2 regions of the Microbacterium sp. CCNWLW134 genome follow, and region 1 is predicted to be linked to the other one. Evidence: predicted binding sites of a transcription regulator. Region 1 holds the regulator's gene; the other holds the start of a gene.
What was found. The regulator HrcA, encoded in region 1, represses chaperone genes, less so after heat shock. The targets are predictions, from matches to a motif close to TTNGCACTCGNNNNNNNCGAGTGCNAA.
Positions count from the first base shown of each region.

Region 1 (7,783 bases):
GCGCCCTCCAGCCCCTCGAGCCCAGTGCGACTCCGCCCGAGCTCATCCGGAACTTCTGCATCATCGCCCACATCGACCACGGCAAATCCACCCTGGCCGACCGCATGCTGCAGATCACCGGCGTCGTCTCCGATCGCGACATGCGCGCGCAGTACCTGGATCGGATGGACATCGAGCGCGAGCGCGGCATCACGATCAAGAGCCAGGCGGTGCGGATGCCTTGGGCCACCGATGCCGGCACCTACGCCCTCAACATGATCGACACCCCCGGTCACGTCGACTTCACCTACGAGGTGAGCAGGTCACTGGCCGCGTGCGAGGGCGCGATCCTGCTCGTCGATGCCGCACAGGGGATCGAGGCCCAGACCCTCGCCAACCTCTACCTGGCACTGGAGAACGACCTCCACATCATCCCCGTGCTCAACAAGATCGACCTTCCCGCCGCCGACCCCGAGAAGTACGCCGCGGAGCTCGCGGGACTCATCGGCGGCGACCCCGATGACGTGCTGCGGGTCAGCGGCAAGACCGGCGCGGGCGTCGAGGAGCTCCTCGACCGCATCGTCGAGCAGATCCCCGCACCGCAGGGGAACGCCGACGCTCCGGCCCGCGCGATGATCTTCGACTCCGTCTACGACGCCTACCGCGGCGTGGTCACCTACGTCCGGATGATCGACGGCAAGCTCCAGCCCCGCGAGCGCATCCAGATGATGTCGACCCGGGCCACGCACGAGCTGCTCGAGATCGGGGTGTCCAGCCCCGAGCCGATTCCGACCCGCGGCCTCGGTGTCGGGGAGGTGGGGTATCTCATCACCGGCGTCAAGGACGTCCGGCAGTCCAAGGTCGGCGACACGATCACCGATCAGCGCAAGCCTGCCACCGAGGCCCTCCCCGGCTACACCGACCCGAAGCCGATGGTGTTCTCCGGCATCTACCCGATCGACGGCAGCGACTACGCCGAGCTTCGCGAGGCCCTGGACAAACTGAAGCTCTCCGACGCCTCGCTGCAGTACGAGCCCGAGACCTCCGTAGCGCTCGGCTTCGGTTTCCGCTGCGGATTCCTGGGCCTGCTGCACCTGGAAATCATCACCGAGCGGCTCTCGCGCGAGTTCGGGCTCGACCTCATCACCACCGCCCCCTCCGTCACGTACGAGGTGCACACCGACACCGGCGAGACCATCTCGGTGACGAACCCCAGCGAGTACCCCGACGGCCGGGTCGCGGAGGTGTCCGAGCCCATCGTGAAGGTCGGCATCCTGCTGCCGAAGGACTACGTGGGAACCGTGATGGAACTCTGCCAGTCCCGCCGCGGAGCACTGCTGGGTATGGACTACCTCAGCGAAGACCGGGTGGAGCTTCGCTACAACATGCCCCTCGGTGAGATCGTCTTCGACTTCTTCGACCACCTCAAGAGCCGCACGCAGGGCTACGCGAGCCTGGACTACGAGCCCGCCGGGTCGCAGACCGCAGACCTCGTGAAGGTCGACATCCTGCTCCAGGGCGAGAAGGTGGATGCCTTCAGCTCGATCGTGCACCGGGAGAAGGCGTACGCCTACGGCACCATGATGACCGAACGACTGCGCAAGCTCATCCCGCGTCAGCAGTTCGAGGTGCCGATCCAGGCCGCGATCGGCGCCCGGATCATCGCGCGCGAAAACATCCGCGCCATCCGTAAGGACGTGCTGGCCAAGTGCTACGGCGGTGACATCACCCGCAAGCGCAAACTGCTCGAGAAGCAGAAGGAGGGCAAGAAGCGCATGAAGATGGTGGGCCGCGTCGAGGTGCCGCAGGAGGCCTTCATCGCCGCGCTCTCGGGGGATGTCGAGGGGAAGCAGAAGTAGGCTGTCAGCCATGCGCCGCGGAACCTTCAGGGATGACACGGTCGACTATGCCGCCGTCGGGGCCACCCAGGCCGCCGATCTCATGCACTTCCCGCCGGAGCGGAGCATCCCGGCGGAGGAATCGTGGCGGATCGGCAGCGGCGAGGAGCGCTTCCGCGCCGCCGGCGAGTCGCTGCTCTCGTGGAGTGCGCAGCGCGGAGCCGGGTTGGAGCTGACCGACGTCCGCCCCGCCGCCGGCCCGATGTACGCCGGCGTGAGCTTCGATGAGAACGGCGCTCCCATCGCTCCGAGCAAGCTCGAAGTCGAGCAGCGCTACGACTCCGACGGCACCCCCTTCGTCACCGCCGGCGCGACCGTGCACCTGGGGGGTCGGGTCGCGGGAATGCGCGCCGACGGCGAACTGCGGGTGATCTTCGCGGTCGAGGAACCCCGCCGCATCGGCTTCGCCCTCGGCACGGTGCAGGGGTCGGTCGTCAGCGGCGAGGAATCGTTCATGCTCGACTGGCACGACAACGACGAAGTCTGGTTCACGGTTCGCGCCTTCGACGCACCGCAGGCGCTGCTCTATCGGCTCTTCCCCGCCCTCACGCGGCGCCGCCGCCGCGAACTGTTCACCCGCTACCTGCGTGCCATCTCTCCGCTGTACGCCACCCCCGCCTGAGCGTGGGAGCCGCGCTTCCCCTCGGTGAACCCGCCCCGGCCGACGGCTCGCTGCCGGCCGGCACGGTCATCGACCCGGCGGTGCCCTTCGGCGCCTATCTCCACGTCCCCTTCTGCCGGGTGCGCTGCGGGTACTGCGATTTCAACACCTACACCGCCACCGAGCTACGCGGCGCCAAGCAGGACGACTACGCCGACACTCTGTTGCGCGAAGTGGAGCTGGCCCGCCGCGTGCTGTCCGAGACCGGGCGGCTGCGACCGGTCGAGACGGTGTTCTTCGGCGGGGGCACGCCCACCCTTCTTCCCGCCGACGACCTCGTGCGCATGCTCGAGGGCGTGCGTGCGGCGTTTCCGGGGGCCATCGAGCCCGAAGTGACGGTGGAGGCCAACCCCGACACCGTCGACGAGGCGGTCGCACGCCGCCTCGCGGAGGCCGGGGTGACCAGGCTGTCGATCGGCATGCAGTCCTCTGTTCCTCCTGTGCTGGCGACGCTGGATCGCTCGCACCGCACCGACGCGGTGGCCACCGCCGTGGCTGCCGCCCGCGAAGCCGGGCTCGGTGTCAGCATCGATCTGATCTACGGCGCACCGGGAGAATCACTGGCCGACTGGCGCGTCTCGCTCGAGACGGCGATCGCGCTCGACCCCGACCACCTCTCCGCCTACGCCCTCATCGTCGAGGAGGGGACGGCGCTGGCCCGCCGCATCCGACGCGGGGAACTCGCCCTCCCCGACGACGATCTGCAGGCGGAGATGTACGAGCTCGCAGACGATCTGCTCACCGGGGCGGGGCTGTCGTGGTACGAGGTGTCCAACTGGGCTCGGACCCCCGCCGATCGCTGTCGCCACAATGCCGCGTACTGGCGGGGCAGCGACTGGTGGGGGTTCGGCCCCGGCGCGCACGGCCATGTCGCCGGAACCCGCTTCTGGAACGTGCGTCATCCGGCCGCCTACGCCCAACGGCTCGCCGAGGGCCTGTCTCCCGCAGCGGGGCGCGAGGTCCTGTCACCGTCATCCCGGCTCCTCGAGGCGGTTCTCCTCGGCGTCCGCACCCGCGAGGGTCTGGCCACCTCGTCCCTCCCACCGGGCGCAGATGCCGCCCTCCCGGGGCTCGTGGCGGACGGCCTGGTCGAACCTCAGACCATCGACCGGGTGCGGCTGACCCGGCGCGGCCGACTCCTGGCCGACCACGTCGTTCGCACGCTCACGGCCTGACATGCCGTGATCCGGCCGTCCGACGTCGAGGGTGTTCCGATAGAATTGGCACTCGGATCCCACGAGTGCCAGGGGTGTCGGCAGGCCGACGAAGGGGGTGTCATGGTCAGCGAACGCGGATTGCAGGTGCTGCGCGCCATCGTGCAGGACTACGTCGACACGCGCGAACCCGTCGGCAGCAAGGCCATCGTCGAGCGTCACGCCTTCGGCGTGTCCGCCGCCACCATCCGCAACGACATGGCTCTGCTCGAAGACGAAGACCTCATCGTCGCCCCGCACACGTCGTCGGGGCGGGTCCCGACCGACAAGGGCTACCGCGTCTTCGTCGATCACCTCGCCCAGGTCCGGCCTCTGAGCCCCGCCCAGCGGACGGCCATCTCGTCGTTCTTGGAAGGTCCCTCGGATCTCGACGAAGTGCTCGCCCGCACGGTGCGCGCTCTGACGGTCCTCACCGGGCACGTCGCGATCGTGCAGTATCCGTCTTTCGCGCGGGCGACGGTCTCCCACGTGGAGCTCGTACGCCTCGACCCACTGAAGGTGCTGGTCATCGTCGTCACCGACACCGGCCGGGTCTCGCAGCGACTCGCGTTCCCGGGAATGGAGATCGATGAGGACCGGATGCAGCGGATCCGCGGCCGGGTCTCCGACCTCGTCGTCGGAGTGCCGGTGCGGGAGGGCGTCGCCGGGGTCGCGACCGCCGTCGAGGCGGGCGAGACCCCCGGGGATCCCGACGGCCCCGCGCTCCAGGCGATCCTCCGGGTCATCGGGGAGGAACTGGACGGCTTCCGCCAGGACCGACTCGTGCTCGCCGGCAGCGCCAACCTCGCCCGCAGCGAAGCGGATTTCCGCGGCAGCATCTATCCGCTGCTGGAGGCCATCGAAGAGCAGGTGACACTGCTGAGGCTCATGGGAGAGATGGTCGCCGACGATCAGGGCCTCGCGGCGAGCATCGGCCGCGAGAACGAGCCCTTCGGCCTGAGCGAAGCGTCCGTCGTCGCGAGCGACTACGACGCGACGGGCTCTCGTGCTCGCGTCGGCGTGCTCGGACCGACCCGCATGGACTACCCGACCAACCTCGCGGCCGTCCGGGCCGTGGCGAGGTACCTCACTCGTCTCCTGGACGAAGACGAAAACGCCCGCTGACGACAGCATTCCGCAGACTCCCCGCGCCCGGCGCGGCAGGAAGGTGAAAGTGGCTGACCACTACGAAGTACTCGGTGTGGCGCGTGACGCCAGCCCCGACGACATCAAGCGCGCCTACCGACGGCTGGCGCGAGAGCTGCACCCCGACGTCAATCCCGGTGAGGACGCGGCGGAGCGGTTCAAGCTCGTCACGCACGCCTACGACGTGCTGAGCGACCCCGACCAGCGCGCCCGCTACGACGTCGGCGGCGACACCGCCTTCGGCGGAGCCGCCGGCGGGTTCGGCGGGTTCAGCGACATCTTCGAGACCTTCTTCGGCGGGGGAGGAGGCGGCGGGGCGCGCGGTGCCCGGCCGCGCTCACGGCGCGAACGCGGTCAAGACGCGCTGGTTCGGATCAACCTCGAGCTCAAGGACGTCGTGTTCGGCGTGCACCGCGACATCGAGGTCGACACCGCCGTGGTGTGCGAGACGTGCACCGGATCGTGCTGCCAACCCGGCACCTCACCCGTCACGTGCGACATCTGCCACGGCACGGGCCACGTTCAGCGGCAGGTCCGAAGCCTCCTCGGCAATGTCGTCACCTCACAGCCGTGCTCGGTGTGCCAGGGGTACGGCACGACGATCCCGTATCCCTGCGCCACCTGCCAGGGGCAGGGGCGGGTTCGCTCACGCCGCACGGTCTCGATCGACGTACCGGCGGGCGTCGAGAGCGGTCTGCGTCTCCAACTGCCCGGGTCGGGCGAGGTGGGCCCCGCCGGCGGACCCAACGGCGATCTCTACCTCGAGGTGAACATCGCACCCGACCCGGTGTTCTCGCGCGACGGCGATGACCTGCTGGCGACGCTCGAGGTGTCGATGCCCGACGCGATCCTCGGCACCCACACGACGATCGACTCGCTCGACGGACCGGTCGACCTCGAACTGAGGGCCGGCGTGCAGTCCGGCGACGTGCTGACCATCAAGGGGCGCGGCATCACACCGCTGCGCGGCTCGCAGCGCGGCGATCTTCGCGTCGGCGTGCAGGTGGTGACCCCCACACGGCTCGACCACCGGGAGCGCGCCCTCATCGAAGAGCTCGCCAAGCGCACCAAACCCGCCCCGCCGCGCCTCTCCGAATTCCACCAGGGCCTGTTCGCCAAGCTCCGGGATCGTTTCCGGAACGGCTGAGCGGTGCCCCTGCACTTCCTGGCCTCCGAGGCGACCACGACGCCCGTCGGCGGCGTCGTGACCCTGACCGGTGCCGAGGCGAAGCACGCCGCCACGGTGCGGCGGGTGCGCGTCGGTGAGAGTGTGACCGTCGGCGACGGCGCCGGGGTGTGGCTCGAGGGCGCCTGCGAGTCGGTGTCCCCGTCGTCGGTGGCAGTGCGGGTGTCGGCGAGATCGCAGATCGCCGCCCCTGCCCCTCGCGTGGTCCTGGTCCAAGCCCTGGCCAAGGGCGACCGCGACGAACTGGCCGTTCAGGCAGCGACCGAGCTCGGCGTGGACGAGATCATCCCCTGGCAAGCCGCGCGGAGCATCTCCCGCTGGGACGCGGCCAAGGCGGCCAAGGGACGGGAGCGGTGGCAGACGATCGCCCGGGAGGCGGCGAAGCAGGCCCACCGGCCCTGGGTTCCCCTCGTGTCCGAGCCGGTCACGACGGCCGCGATCGCGGCGCGTGCGGACAGCGACCTCGTCGTCGTCCTCGAGCCGACGGCGTCCGAGCGGCTGAGCGGGCTTGCCTCGCCGAGCCGCGACCTGCTGCTCGTGGTCGGTCCCGAGGGAGGCATCACCCCGCAGGAACTCGCCCTGCTGGAAGACGCCGGAGCGACCCTCCGTCGCCTCGGCGAATCCGTCCTGCGCACCTCGACGGCGGGTCCCGCAGCGATCGCCGTCGTCAGCGGTGCCCTCGGTCGCTGGTGACGGCCCCTCGGTAGACTTCCTCCATGAGCGAACCGTCGGTCTTCAGCCGTATCCTCACCGGCGACATCCCGGGAGAGATCCTCACCGAGACGGAGAACGTCTTTGCCATCCGCGACATCGCCCCCCAGGCCCCCGTGCACCTGCTCGTCATTCCCAAGACCGAGCGCTACCGCGACGTGGGGGAGCTCGCCGCAGGCGACCCGGCACTCCTGAGCGAAATGGTCGCGCTGGCCGGATCGCTCGCGGCGCAGCACGCCGACGGCGATTACCGCCTCGTGTTCAACACCGGCGCCAACGCCGGACAGACGGTCTTCCACGTGCACGCGCACGTCCTCGCCGGGGGCCTGCAAGAGAAGGAGCTTCGTGCCTGACACCCCACCCGCCGTCGAGCGCGTCCTCGCGGACGGCGTCGCCATGGTCCAGCTGCTCGGTCCGCAGGACCGTCTGCTGCGCGTGGTCGAGAAGGAGCATCCCGATGTCGACGTGCACGTGCGCGGCAACGAGATCACCCTCACCGGCGATGCCGACGCCGTGGCCGCCGCCCGCGTGCTGGTCCACGAGTTGCTGGCGATGACCAAGGCGGGACAGAGCCTCGGCCCCGCCGATGTCACCTCCGCCGACCGGATCCTCCGCAGCGACGGCGGACCCCGCCCGTCCGAGGTTCTCGGCGAGCCACTGCTGTCGACGCGGGGCCGCGTCATCCGCCCCAAGACCCTCGGACAGAAGGCGTACGTCGACGCGATCGACGATCACACGATCGTCTTCGGCATCGGACCGGCCGGTACCGGCAAGACCTATCTGGCGATGGCGAAGGCCGTCCAGGCGCTGCAGCGCAAAGAGGTCAACCGGATCATCCTCACCCGTCCGGCGGTGGAGGCGGGGGAGCGTCTGGGCTTCCTCCCGGGAACGCTCACCGACAAGATCGACCCGTACCTGCGTCCGCTCTACGACGCTCTCAACGAGATGATGGATCCCGAGATCGTGCCCAAGCTCATCGCCAGCGGCACGATCGAGGTCGCTCCGCTGG
Region 1 covers NZ_JBAOJU010000001.1:1,442,563-1,450,345, reverse strand. The annotation lists gene lepA (translation elongation factor 4) at 1-1,838, shown strand, start outside; gene V6S02_RS06875 (DUF1990 family protein) at 1,849-2,499, shown strand; gene hemW (radical SAM family heme chaperone HemW) at 2,502-3,713, shown strand; gene hrcA (heat-inducible transcriptional repressor HrcA) at 3,816-4,856, shown strand; gene dnaJ (molecular chaperone DnaJ) at 4,906-6,024, shown strand; gene V6S02_RS06855 (16S rRNA (uracil(1498)-N(3))-methyltransferase) at 6,028-6,756, shown strand; gene V6S02_RS06850 (HIT domain-containing protein) at 6,780-7,127, shown strand; gene V6S02_RS06845 (PhoH family protein) at 7,171-7,783, shown strand, end outside.

Region 2 (7,783 bases), 1.1 Mb from region 1:
TCTCCGAGCTCGGCAAGCGGCTGAAGCAGCGCGCCGGGTCGCTCTCGGGTGGTGAACGTCAGATGGTGGCGATGAGCCGTGCGCTGATGATGAGCCCCAAGGTGCTGCTCCTCGACGAGCCGTCGGCGGGTCTCTCCCCCGTGCGGCAGGACGAGGCGTTCATCCGGGTCTCGGAGATCAACAAGGCCGGGGTCACGTGCATCATGGTGGAGCAGAACGCCCGCCGCTGCCTGCAGATCTGCGACCGCGGGTACGTCCTCGACCAGGGACGCGACGCGTACACCGGCACCGGCCGCGAACTGCTGAACGACCCCAAGGTCACCGAGCTGTACCTCGGCACGCTCGGCGCCTGACGCGCGCGGCGCCGCCGGTCGAGGTGGCGCAGATGGCCGTGTTGCGGCACACAGGGTGACCGTTCGCGCCACCTTCCTGCGAGCGTTCGGGGATAGGTGGCACATCTGGTCGGGTTCGCTGCACCCAGGCCGACCATCTGCGCCACCCCGGCCCTCCTCTTCCGCGCGCAGCGCGTGCACCCTCGCGCGCAGCGCGTGCACCCTCGCGCGCAGCGCGTGCACCCTCGCGCCGCATGGAGAACGGGCCCCGGAGTCGATGACTCCGGGGCCCGTTGCCGTATCAGACTGAATCAGCCCTCGTACGCCGAGTAGGTGTTGTCCTCGCCGTACTGGTAGATGCCGATCGACGCCTCGGTCGGGTCGCCGACCTCGTCGAAGGTGATCGGGCCCGAGATGCCGTCGTAGTCGGCCGTCCCGCCACCGAGGATGATGTCGGCGCACTCCGCGTAGCTGGTGCACTTCTCGCCTTCGCCCTCGCCACCGGACACGGTGATGAGGTTCTCAGCGATGTCGGCGGGGTCGGTCGAACCCGCCGCGAGCGACGCGAGAGCCAGCAGCACGACCGCGTCGAACGACTCGGCGGCGTAGCTGTACTCGGTGAGCTCGGGCAGGCCCTCGGCCGAGACCCACTCGTCGAGCGACGCGGTGAAGTCACCGATCGAATCGATCGAGAGACCGGGCAGCGTTCCCTTGGCACCGGTGAGGGCACCGGGCTCGAGCTCCTCGCTGAAGTCGGACAGGTTGCCGTCGACGAAGTACAGCTTGTCGGCGGGGAACGAGCCGAGCAGACCCGGGAGGATCGTCGTGACCTCTTCGAACGTGATCAGGGCGATCGCGTCGGGGTCGGCGGCGAGCACCTCGGAGATCTGCGCGTCGAAGTTCGTGTCACCGGTGTTGTACGTCGGCTGGGCCACGACCTCGCCGCCGGCCGCCTCGAACGCCTCGGTGACGTAGCCGGCGAGGCCGGTGCCGTACGAGTCGTTCAGGACGATCATGCCGAGGGTCTGGTTGCCGTCCTCGGCGATGAGGTTGCCGAGCACCTCACCCTGCAGGACGTCGGACGGTGCGGTACGGAAGTACAGCCCGTTGTCGTCGTAGGTGGTGAACGCGTCGGAGGTGTTGGCCGGCGAGAACTGGATGACGCCCGCGCCCACGACCTGGTCGATGAACTGCAGCGAGGTGCCCGACGAGGCGGCGCCGATGATGGCCGAGACGTCCTCGCCGAGGAGGCGGGGGATCTCGGTCTCGTAGGCCTTGTTGTCAGTGTCGCCCGAGTCGCCGTAGACGACGTCGATGGTGAGACCGGTCTCTTCGGAGACTTCGTTGATCTGCGAGGCGGCGTAGCCGACACCGGCTTCTTCCGGCGGGCCGAGGAAGGCGAGGTTACCGGTCTGCGGCAGGGCCGTACCGATCTTGAGGGCGAGTTCTTCGCCGGGTGCCGCGGCTGACGGCTCAGCGCTGTCGCCGCCGGTGTCGCCACCGCCGCCGGAACATCCGGCGAGGACGAGGGCGCTGGCGCCTGCGAGCGCGACGGCACCGAGGACGGTGCGCTTGCGCGAGCGAGTGAAGACGCTCATGTTGCTCCTTGCTGTGTAAGGGTGCGAAACGGCTCGGGAAAGCCGCTTCCAGTGGGATAAACCTAATCGCGATCCCGTCTCGCCAATGTTGCCGTTCGTTAACGATCTGTAACGCTTGCGCAGGCTCCCGGCGGCACTGTGCGAAAAGAGGTCGCGAATCGCACAACAGGGTGGAGGATGACACCCGTGGCACGCATCACGGTCGTCGGCGGCACCGGCCTCATCGGACGCAAGGTGATGGCGCGGCTGCGGGCCGACGGGCACGAGGCGTGTGCGGCCTCCCCCTCCACCGGAGTCGACCTCGTCACGGGGACGGGCGTGGACGACGCCCTCGCCGGATCATCCGTCGTCATCGATGTGTCCAAACCCCGCACCTACGACCCCGATGCGGTGTGGCGGCATTTCGACCTCGCCACGCGCACTCTCGTCGCAGCGGAGTCGCGCGCGGGCGTCATCCATCACGTCGCCCTGTCGGCGGTGGGAACCGAACGGATCCCGCAGCCGATCCCCTTCTACCGGGCCAAAGCGCACGGCGAGGCGATCCTGCGCGACTCGGGGGTGCCCTTCTCGATCGTGAGGGCGACGCAGTTCTTCGAGTTCGGTGCGCAGATCGGCGCGCAGGCGCGCGCCGGAGGGACGGATGACGCGCGCGTCGCCGACGTGGAGGTCGAGCCGATCGCGGGCGACGACGTCGCCGCTGTGCTCGCAGGTCTCGTGGACGAGTCGCCGTCGGGCGGCGCCGCCGAGATCGCCGGGCCGGAGGTGATGCCCCTCGCCGATTTCGTCGCGCGCTGCCTTGCGGCGACCGGCGACGACCGACCCGTCGTCGCCGACCCGCGTGCGCTCTACTTCGGCGCCGTCATCGACCGGAGCGAGCTGCTCCCCGGGCGGGACGCGTGGATCGCGCCGACCCGGCTGAGCGACTGGCTCGCGTGACCCTCACGTCACCGCGCCGACATCCGACACTCCGCGGCGGGCATGACGGATCGAGTCGACGGTCAGCACGATGAGGGCGATCCAGACGAGGCTGAAGCCGATCCAGCGCTCGAGCGGCATCGGCTCGCCCAGGAGGAACGTACCGGTGAGGAACTGCAGGATCGGCGCGACGAACTGCAGCAGACCGATCAGGCTGAGGGGGACGCGCCGCGCGCCGGCGGCGAAGAAGAGGAGGGGTGTGGCGGTCACGACGCCCGCCAGCGACAGCAGCACGGCGTGCCAGACGCCCGCCGTGCCCATCGTGATGCCCGAGGTGAGCCCGACGCTCACGAGCACAACGAGGGCGACGGGCGTCAGCCAGAGGGTTTCGAGGGTGAGTCCGCTCACGGCGTCGACGGAGGGGCCGATCTGCTTCTTCACCAGGCCGTACAGGCCGAACGAGAACGCCAGAGAGAGCGCGATCCACGGGAAGGCGCCGTAGCCGACCGCGATGACGATGCAGGCGACGGCGGCGATCGCGAGCGCGATCCACTGCGTGGTCCGCAGGCGCTCGCGCAGCACCACGACACCGAGCAGCACGGTGACGATCGGATTGATGAAGTACCCCAGGCTCGTCTCGATCACGTGCCCGGTGAGGGCCGCGATCAGGAACACCTGCCAGTTGATGTAGATGAGGATGCCGGCGACCGCCGTCCACAGCAGCAGTCGCCGGGTGCGCAGGATGACGAGGAACTTCCCCCAGCCACGCGTGACCGCGAGCAGCAGCGCGCAGAACAGCAGCGACAGCAGGATGCGCCAGGCGACGACCTCGAACGCGCCTGTCGGTTCGAGCAGGAGGAAGTAGAGCGGCAGGAAACCCCAGATGAGGTAGGCCGCGAGCGCGTACACGGCGCCGAGAGTGCGTTCCCGCGTCGGATCCGCGGGTGGGGCGACACCCCCGGTCGTCTCGGTCGTCTCACGCGTCACCGGCTCAGCCTACGCGCGGGTGGTGGCGCGGATGTCGGGCCGATCGGTCATCCGTGGCCTGTTCGATGTCGTGCGCACACACGAAACGGGGGCCGGATGCCGAAGCATCCGACCCCCGTGGAGTGTGTCGCCGAGATGGACTCAGCGGACGACGACCGCCAGCACGTCGCGAGCGGAGAGGACGAGGAACTCGTCCGCACCGAACTTGACCTCGGTGCCGCCGTACTTGGAGTAGATCACGCGGTCGCCGACGGCGACGTCGAGCGGGATCCGGTTGCCGTTGTCGTCGATGCGGCCGGGGCCCACGGCCACGACCTCGCCCTCCTGGGGCTTCTCCTTGGCGGTGTCGGGGATGACCAGACCGCTCGAGGTGGTCTGCTCGGCCTCGACCTGCTTGATGACGATGCGGTCCTCGAGCGGCTTGATGGAAACCTGAGTGGAAACCGTCACGGTCTACCTCTTCTTTCTTGAGATGAAGACTGGTTAGCACCCACACCTTGAGAGTGCTAATCCAGTGTAGGCAAACCGTTGGCACTCCCGCAACGTGAGTGCCAGATTCGGGGCGTGCACAGTAGCAGGTCGCGACGCACGGGGAAACGGTCGCCCGCCACCTACCGGAGGTCCGAGGAGGTGTGTATCATCCGAGGTGGGACGCCGCTCTCACAGCTGAGACCACTCAGTGACGAACAACGCGGCAAATAGAGTCGAATTGGGGCGGAACCTGGGGAGGTTCCGGAATCGACTCTCTTGGGGGAGATGAGATCTTGGCTACTGGGGCTACGTATTTTTTGGGGATCGACGTCGGAACGACGCGGATCGCTGCGGCAACCGCGCGGACCGCGCCCGACGGCAGCATCGTCGCGGCACCGTTCCCGCTGGGACGACGCAATGACAGCGCCGCGACGGTGGTGTTCGTCGCCGACGACGGCGAACTCCTGATCGGAGACGCCGCCGAGCGTCGTGGCATCACACAGCCCGAGCGGCTCGTGCGCGAGTTCAAGCGCAGCATCGGCGACGATGTTCCGGTGGTCGCCGGCGGACGGTCGATCCCGGCAGAGAAGCTGTGGGCGCACACCGTCGCGGCCGTCGTCGACGCGGTCGTCGAGCGCGAAGGCTCCCGCCCCGCCGCGGTGATGCTCACGCACCCCACGGCGTGGGGTCCCCACCGCATCGGCCTCATCCTGTCGGCGCTCGACAAGCTGGGCGTCAAGGACGTGCACCTGATCACCGAGCCCGAAGCGGCGGCCCGTCACTACGAGTCCGGTCGGGTGATGGCGGCCGGGCAGGCTCTCGCCGTCTACGACCTGGGCGGCGGCACCTTCGACTCCGTCATCCTGCGCAAGAGCGCCGACGGCTCCTTCGCTCCCGTGGGCATCCCGGTCGGGATCGACAACCTCGGCGGCGCGGACTTCGACGACGCCGTGTTCCGTCATGTCCTGCGCTCCTCGGGTGTCGCCGAAGCCGACCTCAACGACGCCGACCCCGACATCCGTCTCGCGTTGGCGCAGCTGCGCCGCGAGTGCGTCGAGGCCAAGGAAGCCCTCTCGTTCGACTCCGACGTCACCGTGCCGGTGCTGCTCCCCTCCGGGGCGACGAGCGTGCGCCTCACGCGCCAGGAGTTCGAGGAGATGATCGACGGCTCGATCGAGCGCACGATCGACACCCTCGAAGACGGGCTCGACTCGGCCGGTCTCGAGCCCGAGGCCCTGGAGAGCGTCCTCCTCATCGGCGGTTCCTCCCGGATCCCGCTCGTGGCCGAGCGCCTGTCCGAGCGTCTCGACCGACCGATCGCGATCGACGCCGACCCGAAGTCCTCCATCGCCCTGGGCGCCGCCCGCGCCCTCGTGCCTGTCACGGCGGAGGAGTCGGCAACGACGCTCGCGCTCGTTCCCGCAGGGGCTGCAGTCGGCGCTGCGGGTGCGTTGGCGACGACGGATGCCGCGGCTGCCGCCACGACCGACCTCGCCCTGTTCGACCCCAAGGGTCCGGCCGAGCAGAGGGCGGCGCGTCGCTGGTACCAGCGCGTGCCCGCCGTCGCCGCGGCCGGAGCGGGCGCCCTCGCCATCGCCACGGGCCTGGTCTTCGCCAGCGCCGGGGGGCTGGGTGCGGGCACCTTCGACACCACCGCGTCGACCGAGAATCTGCGCGAATGGGTCGACGTGGAGCTCACGCCGTCGCCGGCGGCTGCCGCTGATCTTCCGACGTCCGACCCGGTCGCCGCCGGCCCGCAGCCGCAGGCACCCCAGGCCAAGCAGGATCGGGGCTCGAGCCAGTCGAAGCCGAAGGCCACCAACCAGCGCAAGCAGGCGGCCGAGCGCAACGCCGCGGTGCGGCCGCCCGACCCGAAGCCGGCCGCGACCCAGTCGCCGACCTCGGGTAAGCCGTCGTCGCCGAAGCCCTCGCAGTCGAGCGGCGGCGGGAGCACGACGCCTCCGACGTCGAACCCGACGACGAGCAACCCCACAACCAATCCGACCAACGAACCGGATCCGACGCCGACTGACACCGGAACGCCGGACCCGACACCCACCGACACCGGAACGCCGGACCCGACACCCACCGACACCGGAACGCCGGACCCGACGCCGACCGACACCGGAACGCCGGACCCGACGCCGACCGAGACCACGCCGGACCCGACGCCGACGGAGACAACGCCCGCGCCTGAGGTCACTCAGACGCAAGCGCCGCAACCCGACCCACCGGCGGAATCTCCGCCCGCCGAGTCCACCCCGAGTCCCGACAACCCCGCCTGACCCGGTGAGCTCTCCGATGACGACTCTGCTGAACAGTTCGTCGGACAACCGGACCGCCTCGATGATGCCTCGTGCACTCCACGCGCTGACCGCGTTGCACGCCATCGTCGCGACGGACCGTCCGGTCCGCGCCGCCATCGTGGGGAGTTCCGGCTCGGGAAAGACCGACGCCCTCCGCTTCCTCCACGCCCAGCTCGAAGCCGAAGACCGGCCGGTCAGGCTGCTGTCCGCACGCGATCGCATCTCGACGGTCCCCGACGACGTCGCGCTCCTGGTCGATGACGCCCACACGCTCGACCCGGCACGTCTGTCCCAGCTGATCGATCGCGTCCACCGCCCTGATGCGGCCGTGGTGATCGCGTACCGCTCCTGGCCGGCTCCTTCGGAGCTCCTCGAGCTGACGCGCGCTGTCGAGCGCAATGCGCCCGCGATCCTCCTCGGCGAGGTGACCCTCGCCGAGCTGCGCGAGCTCCTTCCCGACGCCTCGGTGGAGTGCGAGGAACGCATCCTCGGCGCGACCGGCGGCATCGCCTGGCTGGTGTTCGAGTGCGCGCAGGCGCACGCCGCACTCGCTTACGACGGGCGGGACTGCGGGGACGACGAGGCCCACGCCGATGTGACCCGCGCGCTGATGCGCCGGATCAGCCACCGCCTCGATACCGTCTCGCCGCGTCTTCGGCGCCGGATCGAGTCGCTGAGCCTGGGCGTGAGCGACACGGAGGGCGATGACCGCGAGGCGCAGGCCGAGCTCTCGGCCGAGGGACAGGCCGAGGGTCTGCTACTGCACAACGGCCGGCCCGCTCCTGTCGTGGCGATGACCGCCCGTGCCAGCGTGCCGGTCGATCGGCTGGTCGATCTCGTCGAGGCCGGGACCCTCGACCTCGTTCCCGGCTCCGATATCGCGACGAGCCTCGACGGCATCGTCGATTCGCTCCTGGGCGATCGTCTCGCCGCCCGCGCTCGCCGCGAGGTGGGTCGGGATCCGCGGCTGGCGGTGACCCTCTTCGAGTACGCGATCCGCTGCGGCTCCGACTCACGCGTCCTCGCCGCGTCGCACGCGCACGCGTTGTGGGCCGCGGGCGACGTCGACGCGGCGGGTGCCCTTCTCGACGAGTTCGCCCGCGACGGCGACGGCGACGGGTCCACCCTCTCTCCCTCCGACCATGATCTCCTCGCCGACGCGGTCGCCGCCACC
Region 2 covers NZ_JBAOJU010000001.1:369,129-376,911, reverse strand. The annotation lists gene V6S02_RS01765 (ABC transporter ATP-binding protein) at 1-353, shown strand, start outside; gene V6S02_RS01760 (ABC transporter substrate-binding protein) at 644-1,930, opposite strand; gene V6S02_RS01755 (SDR family oxidoreductase) at 2,117-2,866, shown strand; gene rarD (EamA family transporter RarD) at 2,870-3,832, opposite strand; gene groES (co-chaperone GroES) at 3,974-4,282, opposite strand; gene V6S02_RS01740 (Hsp70 family protein) at 4,597-6,588, shown strand; gene V6S02_RS01735 (LuxR C-terminal-related transcriptional regulator) at 6,605-7,783, shown strand, end outside.
Region 2: the regulator HrcA is predicted to act here: its motif matches at 4,361-4,387, upstream of groES (co-chaperone GroES).